One region of the Desulfosporosinus burensis genome, then DNA from elsewhere that is predicted to be linked to it. Evidence: riboswitches for the same ligand, from Rfam matches in the RefSeq annotation. Region 1 holds a riboswitch; each other region holds the start of a gene.
The links. A riboswitch is a leader RNA that binds a small molecule or an ion and turns the genes downstream of it on or off. The one in region 1 is predicted to bind cobalamin.

Region 1 (3,279 bases):
TGACGGTTAAGGGGAGAGAAAAAATGGCGAGCAGCCTAGTTCTGAGGATGTGCTAGATGTCGGAGATATGCATAAAGGGTTCTCCTCTACGTTATATTATTGTAAATCTTTTCTAAAATAATACGGTGGTTGAGAAGAGTCATGTCTTTAATTCTGGCTTTAATAAACATTTGTTTTCCGAAGATATCTACGAGTTTAAGGCCATCTTCATAGGGCTCGATGGTATCAACGGACTTCATGAGCATCACTTCGTTTTCTCCATCTTTGAGAAAGGCATTTGATTCACACATTGCAGTTAGCTCCTTCTTTTAAGAATTATCAAAGCTTTACCAGAACAAGTTCATAAGAAATGCCTGGGAAAGGTTCATTTTAAGTTAGGGTCAGACCCAATGATATCGTGACGGTCAGATCAGAATATCATTGGGTCTGAAGTTGATAGTATTCCGTAAGGATCCAAACTTTCCTTAGGGATTATGAGTTGACATTTTCGCACGTAAGATGCAGGAAGATTTTGAAGGTATTTTGGAACGTGGAATTCATTCCATTACAAACTATGGAAAAACATCTGGCATGGGCTCATATGCCTATAATCACCTCCTTTGTAAAATGAAAAAGACCATGGAAAGAATGACCAGACTTAATGTCAAGTCAAGACCTCCATGGTCTCTTTTTTTCATAATGAATATTTGGCTATGTTAATAGTATTCTACACAAAAGTGTTAAACCCTTCTGCGTTTTTTATTTTTTTTATGACGTTTTTAATAGGTTTATACCCATGATGGATATTCCTGACGGTCGCACCACTGTAAGCGGGGAGTTTCACTTTTAGTAGACACTGGGTGTTGTGCCTGGTGCCCGTTGGTCGGCACTTGACTGTGTATTGCCTTTGTGATACATTTAATTTGCAAATTTAATAGATGAGCAAGCGATTTTTCTTAGCCGAAAAATCATAACAGGGAAGCCGGTGTAAATCCGGCGCGGTCCCGCCACTGTAACGGGGAGTTTGTGCCACATCCACTGAGGAGACTTGGGAAGGAGGCACTAAACGAGGAACCTGAGCCAGGAGACCTGATTGCTCATATGCTTTACTCACGATGGATGGGTGGCAGGAATTATTTAATTCAGCCCTTCATATTTTGGAGGGCTTTATATATTTTTATGTGTACATAAATGGTTTCCCGAGGGAAACTGACCTGTAGGGTAAATGTCTTGTTCAAGCGGGATCAGCTTTCAAAAATGCGAATGCGACTTGAAAGCGGAGGAGAACGCGCCGTCCGAGACAACCGATACATTGCTGTCTTCAGGATTAGTGATGTGAGGTTGTCTCTTTATTTTTTATTAGGAGTGGAATATCGCTGGATTCTATAAAAACTAAATACTTAGAAAATTTAGGTACCGAAGTTTGAGAACCTCGGTTTAAAAGGGAAGCAGGTGTAATTCCTGCATGGTCCCGCCGCTGTGATGGGGAAATGTTTCATTTATACCACTGGTTGAGTCTGGGAAGGTATGAAACATTGATGATCCAGAGTCAGAAGACCTGCCTGAATACTACACGCCAATAACTCTACGAGCGATAGAGGAGGTATTATTAGTGCTGAACAAATGTTTATCAGTATTTTTAGCCTCTTGACCAATCGGTTGAGAGGCTTTTTGCGTCGAGTGGCTTATTCCGGAAGGAGGTGAAATAGATGTTAATTCTTAGTTTGTTGGTGGCCCTTCTCATTTTAAGCATCAAAACAGGGTTAGTTTTAGGGTCTTCCTGGTTGACCATACCTAAAATTTCTGGTTATGCAACAATTTTTGGCAGTTCTGTTGTTTTGTTAAGTTATATTTTTAACGGGAAATATCAGCTTATTGGACATTTTATTGACAAATATACATTTGCTTTTGCATGCATAACAGGTTTACTTTTCCTTTACTTAGGGTTAGAACATACTTCTGAAACAGAAACCCCTGGGAAAAAACAAAAAATTAGTTATTGGCTGGGTTTTTTACCATGTCCCTTTTGTGTTGGAGCACTGGTTATATCTGTGATTTATACGGCAGGTGGTTTAAAGGTACCTTTGTATGCTGTATCTATCGCTACAGGTATTGCATTTTCTTTAGGTATAGTCTTGGTAAGCTGGATTTTACGTAGATTTTTGACCCGATTTAATTTTGGCGTAGCTAGTTTTTTTCATCAAGGGTTATTGTTTTTAGGTGTTTTTACGTTGTTATCTGCTTTTTTAATTCCTAACATTGTGGCAACCATGCAAGACACATTTATACCGATGGTATTATGTTCCAAAAAAGAATTACTCTTATCTGTAGTTGGATTTTTTGTTCTTTTTACGTTGGGGTTTGGCAAAGAAATGTTAACCCGTTTCAATAGTTTAAGTTGGAGGAGATGATTAGGAAATGGCTATGGTTGGTTCCCAGTATTTGAATCAAATTATGCATATTATTTCCCAAAGTTTAATGATACCTTGTTATGCTTTTTTACTTTATTTTGTAGTGACAGCTGTAATCGAGACAGGTGCCCTGATCGGGGAAAAGTTTGGGGAGAAAAAAATACATCAGTTTAAAACAAAAGAGTTTTTGAGTAAATTACCAGAAACCCATAACATTGAGCTTTATGTGGAAAATAGCGAATTGCCTATTAAACTAAAAAAAGTTGTCACAGAATTCCTAACCTTAGCTTCCGCAGAAGGAGCTCGTCAACGGATAGTTGCTCAAAATCTCTTATGTGAGCAAGAAGATTTAATTGCTAAAAGAACCGAAAAAACAGACTTGATTTCTAAAATGGGTCCTTTGTTGGGTTTAATGGGTACTTTGATTCCTTTAGGACCAGGTTTGGTAGGCTTGGGTAAAGGAGATTTTAACATGCTGGCCCAGTACCTGATTGTTTCTTTTGATGCCACCATTATTGGTGTTTTTGCCGGCAGTTTAGCCTTTACCATATCCAAGGTGCGTCGGCGCTGGTATGGACGTTACTTGAATAATTTGGATACAATTCTAGAAACAATTATTGAGGTGAGAGAGTATGTTTCGCAAACGGGGAAGAAAGTTGCAATCGGAGGAAGAATTTGATCCATTAAGCAGTTTGGCTAATCTAGCGGATGTTATGTTTGTTTTTAGCGTAGGTTTACTAGTTGCGTTAGTTAATGTTTATAATGTCAGTCCTACTAGTGGTAGTGCCGGTAAACCAAAACAAGCTATTATTGATGTAAAACAAGGAAAAGAAATGGAAAGCTTACCGCAAGTTGACTCAAAAACAGGGAGCGGCTTTGAAGAAATGGG
Region 2 (3,279 bases), on a different contig from region 1:
AATAATAGACATATTTAAAGCAGCATGAATAGCCATAAAATCGATGCCCCGCTTTGCCTGACGTTCAATCATTTCAAACATATCCTCAGCAGTCATACCGACAACGCTTCCGTGCTTAGCAATACTCTCCATACCACCTTGATAGCTTGGAACAGAACCGACAGGTAATGTGAAGTTATCGAGTACTTGACGGTGGAAGGCATCAACATCTCCGCCAATACTTAATTCCATAATCGAATCCGCACCAGCCGCAACGGCAACCTTTATTTTATGAATCTCATCCGCGAAGTCTACACAGTCCGGTGACGTCCCGACGTTAGCATTCACTTTGGTGCGAAGTCCTTCCCCTACTGCAATCGCGACCGAGTTCTTGCGTTGATTGTTCTTTAAGATCACGACCCGACCTTGAGCTACCTTCTCACATAACTGATCCGCTGTAAGCCCTTCTACCTTAGCTAATCTCTCTACCTCAGGCGTAATAATACCTTGTCTTGCTTTAATAAGTTGTGTCATTTTAATCTCTCCATTCAAATTCTATTTTTTCATTTATGAAAATAATTTTACCAACTTCATGTAGTGCTTAGCTTAGCTGAACTTATCCAGGGACAAATGTGATTGCGATCATCGTTATTCATCCAATCGTGAGACTCCCCCACCGAAGTCTCGATGTTCAACTTTAGTTGAATGAGTTCACTACTTCGAACCACGCACCTCGAACCTCGCCTCAGCACTCCCACGGCAGTTCTTGAAAGAACTCGCCCGCTACAGCCATAGCACAACCCTTTTCGCATTTTTTGCAGAAAGGTTTTTCGCTTGAGTGAAAATCTTTAAGCCTTTCTCGATCTAAAGCTAACGTTTTCTGAGCCTCTAGATTCTGCGCCCGCCGTGCTTGACTCATTTTCAGGTCCCATTTTTCTGCTCCTGGGTACCCTTTGGCTAGATCAGCTACATGAGCAGCAATACGCGAAGCCACCACTCCCCGATAGACATCCTGCGCATTGGGATAACCTATATGTTCAGCGGGTGTGACATAGCAGAGAATGTCTGCTCCAGCAGCACCAGCCATCGCTCCTCCAATAGCAGCTGTTATTTCGTCATATCCTGGGGCTACATCCGTCGATACCGGACCGAAGACAAAATACGGAGCACCTTGACATACTTGTTTTTCAAATTTAACCGTAGTCGCGATTTGATTAGGTGGAGTGTGACCAGGTCCCTTAATCATGATTTGAACCCCTGCTTGTCTGCTTCGCTTCACCAACTCGCCTAAAATAACGAGTTCTTCTGCCTGCGAACGACATAATGAATCGGCACCTGCACCTGGTCGCATAGCATCTGCTAAACTTAAGGTCACTTCATACTTTTTGGCAATTTCCAGGATGCGGTCAAACATAGTAAACAAAAAGTTTTCCTTGTTATGATAAAGCATCCAGCCCATTAGCAAGGACCCGCCTCGGCTGACCAGATTTAGGACCCGCTGGTCTTCCTTAGCCGTTTTAAATAATCCGGAGTGAAGGGCGCTATGCAAAGCCATAAAATCCACTCCATCGGCAGCTTGGCGTTCCATAACCTTGAAAAAATCATCTGGCTCAAGTGCTAAGGCTGAACCCTTAGTATGTACAGCTTCAGCAAAAGCCTGATAAACGGGTAGTGTACCTAAAGGCAACGGTACTCTTTTTATAATTGTCCGCCTTGCCTCGTCCATATTGCCGGCTGTACTCAAATCCATGATAGCATTGGTTCCTGCCCTGATGGCCTCATCCACTTTAAATAGTTCATCCGTAAGACTATCCTCGTCTGTAGCTAAGCCAATACTGGCACTAACCTTGGTACTTAGGCCTAGCCCAAATCCTTGAGGTCTTTGGGGCTTGTGATGACGGTTATAGGGAATAACAATCCGTCCGGTAGCAACCCGTTCCATAAGTAGTTGGACATTCATTTGTTCGCTTCGTGCTACCAAGGTAAACAACGGGATTTCCCGACCCTCTTGGGCCATTTCCATTAACGTCAACACCATAAACTCTCCTTTCTATGTTTGGAGTCATTACCTTGAAAAGAACATTCTGGAGTGAAAAAACAAAAAAAGCCTCTAATCACACAGTGACTAGAGACTTTTCCATAATCTCATTCACGCTACTCTTGGTTCTTCGACAAGGTAGGCTTTACTAACTACAGGCAGGTCTCCTGGCTTACGGATCAACACGTCTGAAGCACCTTCCGGGAACTACCCCGTGGTTATATACTTCTTGCTCCCCGTTTACAGTGGCGGGACCGCGCCGGACTTACACCGACTTCCCTATTCTCCTCATAGTGAGGCACCTGTAGTAATTAAATTTTCTAAGCATAGTATAAACAATAAACGTATCGTTGACAAGGTCTTTTGTCGATAATTATTGAAGATTTCATTACAAGCTTATCTTATTATCATCCTCACTCTGATGCTTCTTCTGTTTTATAGATAGAATTTTTGGAAATTATGCTGTACTCCCCACTACTGTGCACGATTCTAGAAACAAGTCGAATTTGGTGCTTGCATTCTGTACAATAGCCAAAGGCAAAATATTTCTTTGTTTTAGTGACTTCCTTATCTTTCTCTATAAGTTTGGAACATTGCGGACATGATATAGTCACTTTGTCAAGGAAAGCCTTCAACTCTTTAACTTTTATTTCATTTTCGATTTGGTTCTTTTCCCAGTTTATTATGGCCCCTTCAGAAAAATCAAAGACCTTTTTGAAAATCTCTGAGGTATAGAAAGCATCACTTAATGCATCGTGAAAGGGAAAAGTTTTTTCAATCCCTAAGGCTTCCACGGCATTTTCTAGACTTGGTTGCATTGTTATAACCCCATGATTCATATAGATTTGCTGAATATTAATAAATCTGTCAAAGGATAGTGAGCCAAAGCCAAAAAACTGGCAATTATCTCTTAAACCTAAAATATCATCATGTCCCCAAGAGCATAAAACAGAGTCCTTTCCAAGCCATGAACTAAAGCTCTTGATTGCTTGATTGAAAGGGGTTCCTTGACTAACCTGCCTTGTATTGATCGTCGTTTTCTTCTTAACATAGGGGTTTATTCTCTTATAAATCACTGGCTTAACGATTAAATTGAACTCGCCAATGGTCTCCAATCGTTCGTTGAGTTTGACCGCTCCGATTTGAATGATTTCACTTTTCAAAGCTGGATTTGCATAATCCCCTTCTTTGAATTTAAAAAACATATTGAATTCCAAATCAAACACTATATAGTTCATTGTTACCTCCTCTGTCACTCGTTT
Region 3 (3,279 bases), on a different contig from region 1:
TCCTTTTTATAGAATCAGAGTTCGGAATATTAAAAGTTTAAATCTGTTTTATCCCTCCTTCTTATCATAACGCTATAGTAATACAGTGATATAATATTATTATAATGTTAATAATGCAACAACTATTCCAATTTATTTAAAATTTGAATATTAAGAAGCCCCAGGCTTTTCGCAGCATTGGTTTTCAGAAGATAGAAAGTAATACTCCTTGAAGGAAAATATTGTGCTGCTTTCAAGGAATAAAGTTAGCATCCTTTCCTCATACTACGATTAATGTAGAAAGGGTTGGCGAAATTTTATGAGTTGTTCAAGTATAAAACATCGCTATGAACAAATGAAGGGCCAGGGGGGTATTCACTTCATAGATGCTTTGACTCTTTATAGTGACCTCAAGGGGTCACTGGATGCCCATAATTTAGAAATAAAAGAGTTGCAAAAAAGTAATGATCAAACTAGCATTTAGCATTTACAAAACCATATTACAGAGGGGAACCAATTGTTATCAGAGTTCGAGACCATGACTCTGCACTAAACAATAGTAAACTGAAAAAGCAGTACATAACTATATAATACGAACCAACACCCTAGGCTACAAAAAGTTGCCTAGGGTGTTGGTTAAATCTTTTCTAAGATAATACGGTGGTTGAGAAGGGTCATGTCTTTTATTCTGGCTTTAATAAACATTTGTTTTCCAAAGATATCTACGAGTTTAAGACCATCTTCAAAGGGCTCGATGGTATCAACGGACTTCATGAGCATCACTTCGTTTTCTCCATCTTTGAGAAAAGCATTCGATTCACACATCACAGTTCGCTCCTTCTTTTATGAATTATAAAAGCCTATACCAGAACAAGTTCATAAGCAGTTGCCTAGGACAGGATCATTTTCTGTTAGGGTCAGACCCAATGATATCTTGACGGTCAGATCAGAATATCTTTAGGTCTGAAGTTGTTAGTATTCCGTAAGGATCCAAACTTTCCTTATGGATTATGAGTTGACATTTTCGCACGTAAGATGCAGGAAGATTTTGAAGGCGTTTTGGAACGTCGAATTCATTACTTTACAAACTATGGGAAGACAGCTGGCATGGGCTCATATGCCAATAATCACCTCCTTTGAAAAATGAAAAAGACCATGGAAATAATGACCAGACTTAATGCCAGGTCAAGACCTCCATGGTCTCTTTTTTCATAATGAATAGTTGCCTATGTTAATAGTATTCTACATAAAAGTGTTAATCCCTTCTGCGTTTTTTATTTTTTTATGAGTTTTTAATAGTTATCCCCATGGAAAACGTGTTTGCTCCTAAAGTCGTTATTAAACTTCATGGTTGACACATTAGGTTAATATACGATAACATGATAACAATTGAATATTGGAAAATAAAGGTGCAAGTACTAAGAGTACAGCTTAAAAGGGAAGCAGGTTAAAGGCCTGCACGGTCCCGCCACTGTAATGGGGAGATGTTTCATACTATTGGCCACTGGTACATACCGGGAAGGCGTGAAGCATTAATGAACCTAAGTCAGAAGACCTGCCTTTGTTAATGAACCAATGACTCTACGAGCGATAGGGGGGTTCCATAAGTAACTGTTGTATTCAGGGAAATACATAGCCTCTTGGCGCTCATCGTCAAGGGGCTTTTCTAATTGGAAAATTAGTAATTTGAAAAAATTGGAGGTTATTCAACCGATGTTAACAGGAATTATTAAACGTAATGGGAGAATTGAGGCTTTTAAGCAAGAGAAAATCATGAATGCAATTTTTAAAGCCGCTACAGCTTGTGGAGGATCGGACTATGAGCGTGCTGAGGAAATAGGCAGACAGGTTGTCGATGTCTTAAATAGAGATTATTGGGACAAGCAACCGGATGTAGAATCGATCCAAGATCTCGTCGAAAAAGTCCTCATAGAAAACGGACATGCCAAAACAGCCAAAGCATTCATACTTTATCGTCAGAAAAGGAAAAGCACCCGTGAGATGGATGCTCTTATTGGAGCGACCATTGGAATGTTTTCCGACTACTTAGGAGATAAGGACTGGCAAATTAGTGAGAATGCGAACACACAAAAAAGTGTTAATGGTTTAAACAATTACATACGAGAAGTCTTTACCAAAAAGTATTGGCTTTATGAAATCTATCCTCAGGAAGTTCGAGAGGCGCATGAAAGCGGAGACTGCCACATCCATGACCTGGGCTTTTTTGGACCCTATTGTGCAGGATGGGATTTGAGACAGCTCCTTCTTGACGGATTCGGAGGAGTACCTGGCAAGGTAGAAAGCGGCCCAGCCAAACATTTACGGTCTTTCCTTGGGCAAATCGTCAATTCTACCTTTACGACACAAGGAGAAACTGCCGGAGCACAGGCTTGGTCAAGTTTTGACACCTATTGTGCGCCGTTTATACGGAATGATCAATTGACCTTTACCCAAGTCAAACAGTGCTTGCAAGAATTTGTTTTTAACATCAATGTTCCCACGAGGGTCGGATTTCAGTGCCCCTTCTCCAACCTTACCTTTGATATAAAGGTACCTGCTACCTTGAGAGATGAGCAGGTCATGATTGGCGGAACCTATACTAAGGATAAATATGGAGATTTTCAGGACGAGCTGGATATGTTCAACTTAGCGTTCTGTGAAGTGATGCTGGAAGGAGATTCCAAGGGAAGAGTGTTTACGTTCCCAATTCCAACCCTTAACATTACCAAAGACTTTGATTGGGAGAGTCCTGTAGCGGATGCCTTTATGAGAATTACTTGTAAGTATGGAATTCCTTATTTCGCTAATTATGTCAACTCAGAGCTGTCTCCCGAAGATGCCGTATCCATGTGCTGCCGGTTAAGGCTTGATACCGGTGAACTTAGAAAAAGAGGTGGGGGTTTGTTCGGAAGCAATCCTCTCACAGGATCAATCGGTGTATTTACAATTAACCTGCCCAGATTAGCGTATCTATCCAAGACAAAACAGGAATTTATGGAACGTCTGAAACAAATGGCGGAAATCGGGCGCACGGCCTTGGAAATCAAGCGGAAAATTATTGAGCAGCAGTCAGAAAGGGGACTGTATCCCTATTCATGCTATTATTTGAGACATTCAAAGGAGCGGACTGGGCATTATTGGCACAATCATTTCAGTACGATCGGTATCGTCGGCATGAATGAGGCGTTACTGAATTTCATGGGAAAAGGAATTGAAACTGAAGAAGGGCGGGAGTTTTCGGTTAGTGTCATGAACTATTTGAGAGAGCTGCTGGTTAAATTTCAACATGAGACCGGAAAC

Region 2: it holds a riboswitch for cobalamin, as region 1 does, so the genes downstream of both, thiC (phosphomethylpyrimidine synthase ThiC) here and ACYQ3Q_RS26535 (DUF2162 family putative transporter) in region 1, are expected to answer to the same signal.
Region 3: it holds a riboswitch for cobalamin, as region 1 does, so the genes downstream of both, ACYQ3Q_RS23175 (ribonucleoside triphosphate reductase) here and ACYQ3Q_RS26535 (DUF2162 family putative transporter) in region 1, are expected to answer to the same signal.

The regions. Positions count from the first base shown of each region.
Region 1 covers NZ_BAAHYN010000023.1:15,781-19,059, reverse strand. The annotation lists gene ACYQ3Q_RS26545 (CooT family nickel-binding protein) at 87-290, opposite strand; gene ACYQ3Q_RS26540 (hypothetical protein) at 499-699, shown strand; cobalamin riboswitch at 907-1,090, shown strand; cobalamin riboswitch at 1,374-1,559, shown strand; gene ACYQ3Q_RS26535 (DUF2162 family putative transporter) at 1,689-2,390, shown strand; gene ACYQ3Q_RS26530 (MotA/TolQ/ExbB proton channel family protein) at 2,398-3,069, shown strand; gene ACYQ3Q_RS26525 (DUF2149 domain-containing protein) at 3,047-3,279, shown strand, end outside.
Region 2 covers NZ_BAAHYN010000007.1:162,840-166,118, forward strand. The annotation lists gene bzaB (B12 lower ligand biosynthesis ThiC-like protein BzaB) at 1-513, opposite strand, end outside; gene thiC (phosphomethylpyrimidine synthase ThiC) at 725-2,011, opposite strand; cobalamin riboswitch at 2,158-2,338, opposite strand; gene ACYQ3Q_RS14150 (3'-5' exonuclease) at 2,431-3,255, opposite strand.
Region 3 covers NZ_BAAHYN010000015.1:95,385-98,663, reverse strand. The annotation lists gene ACYQ3Q_RS23185 (CooT family nickel-binding protein) at 616-804, opposite strand; partial or broken gene ACYQ3Q_RS23180 (hypothetical protein) at 985-1,077, shown strand; cobalamin riboswitch at 1,370-1,556, shown strand; gene ACYQ3Q_RS23175 (ribonucleoside triphosphate reductase) at 1,693-3,279, shown strand, end outside.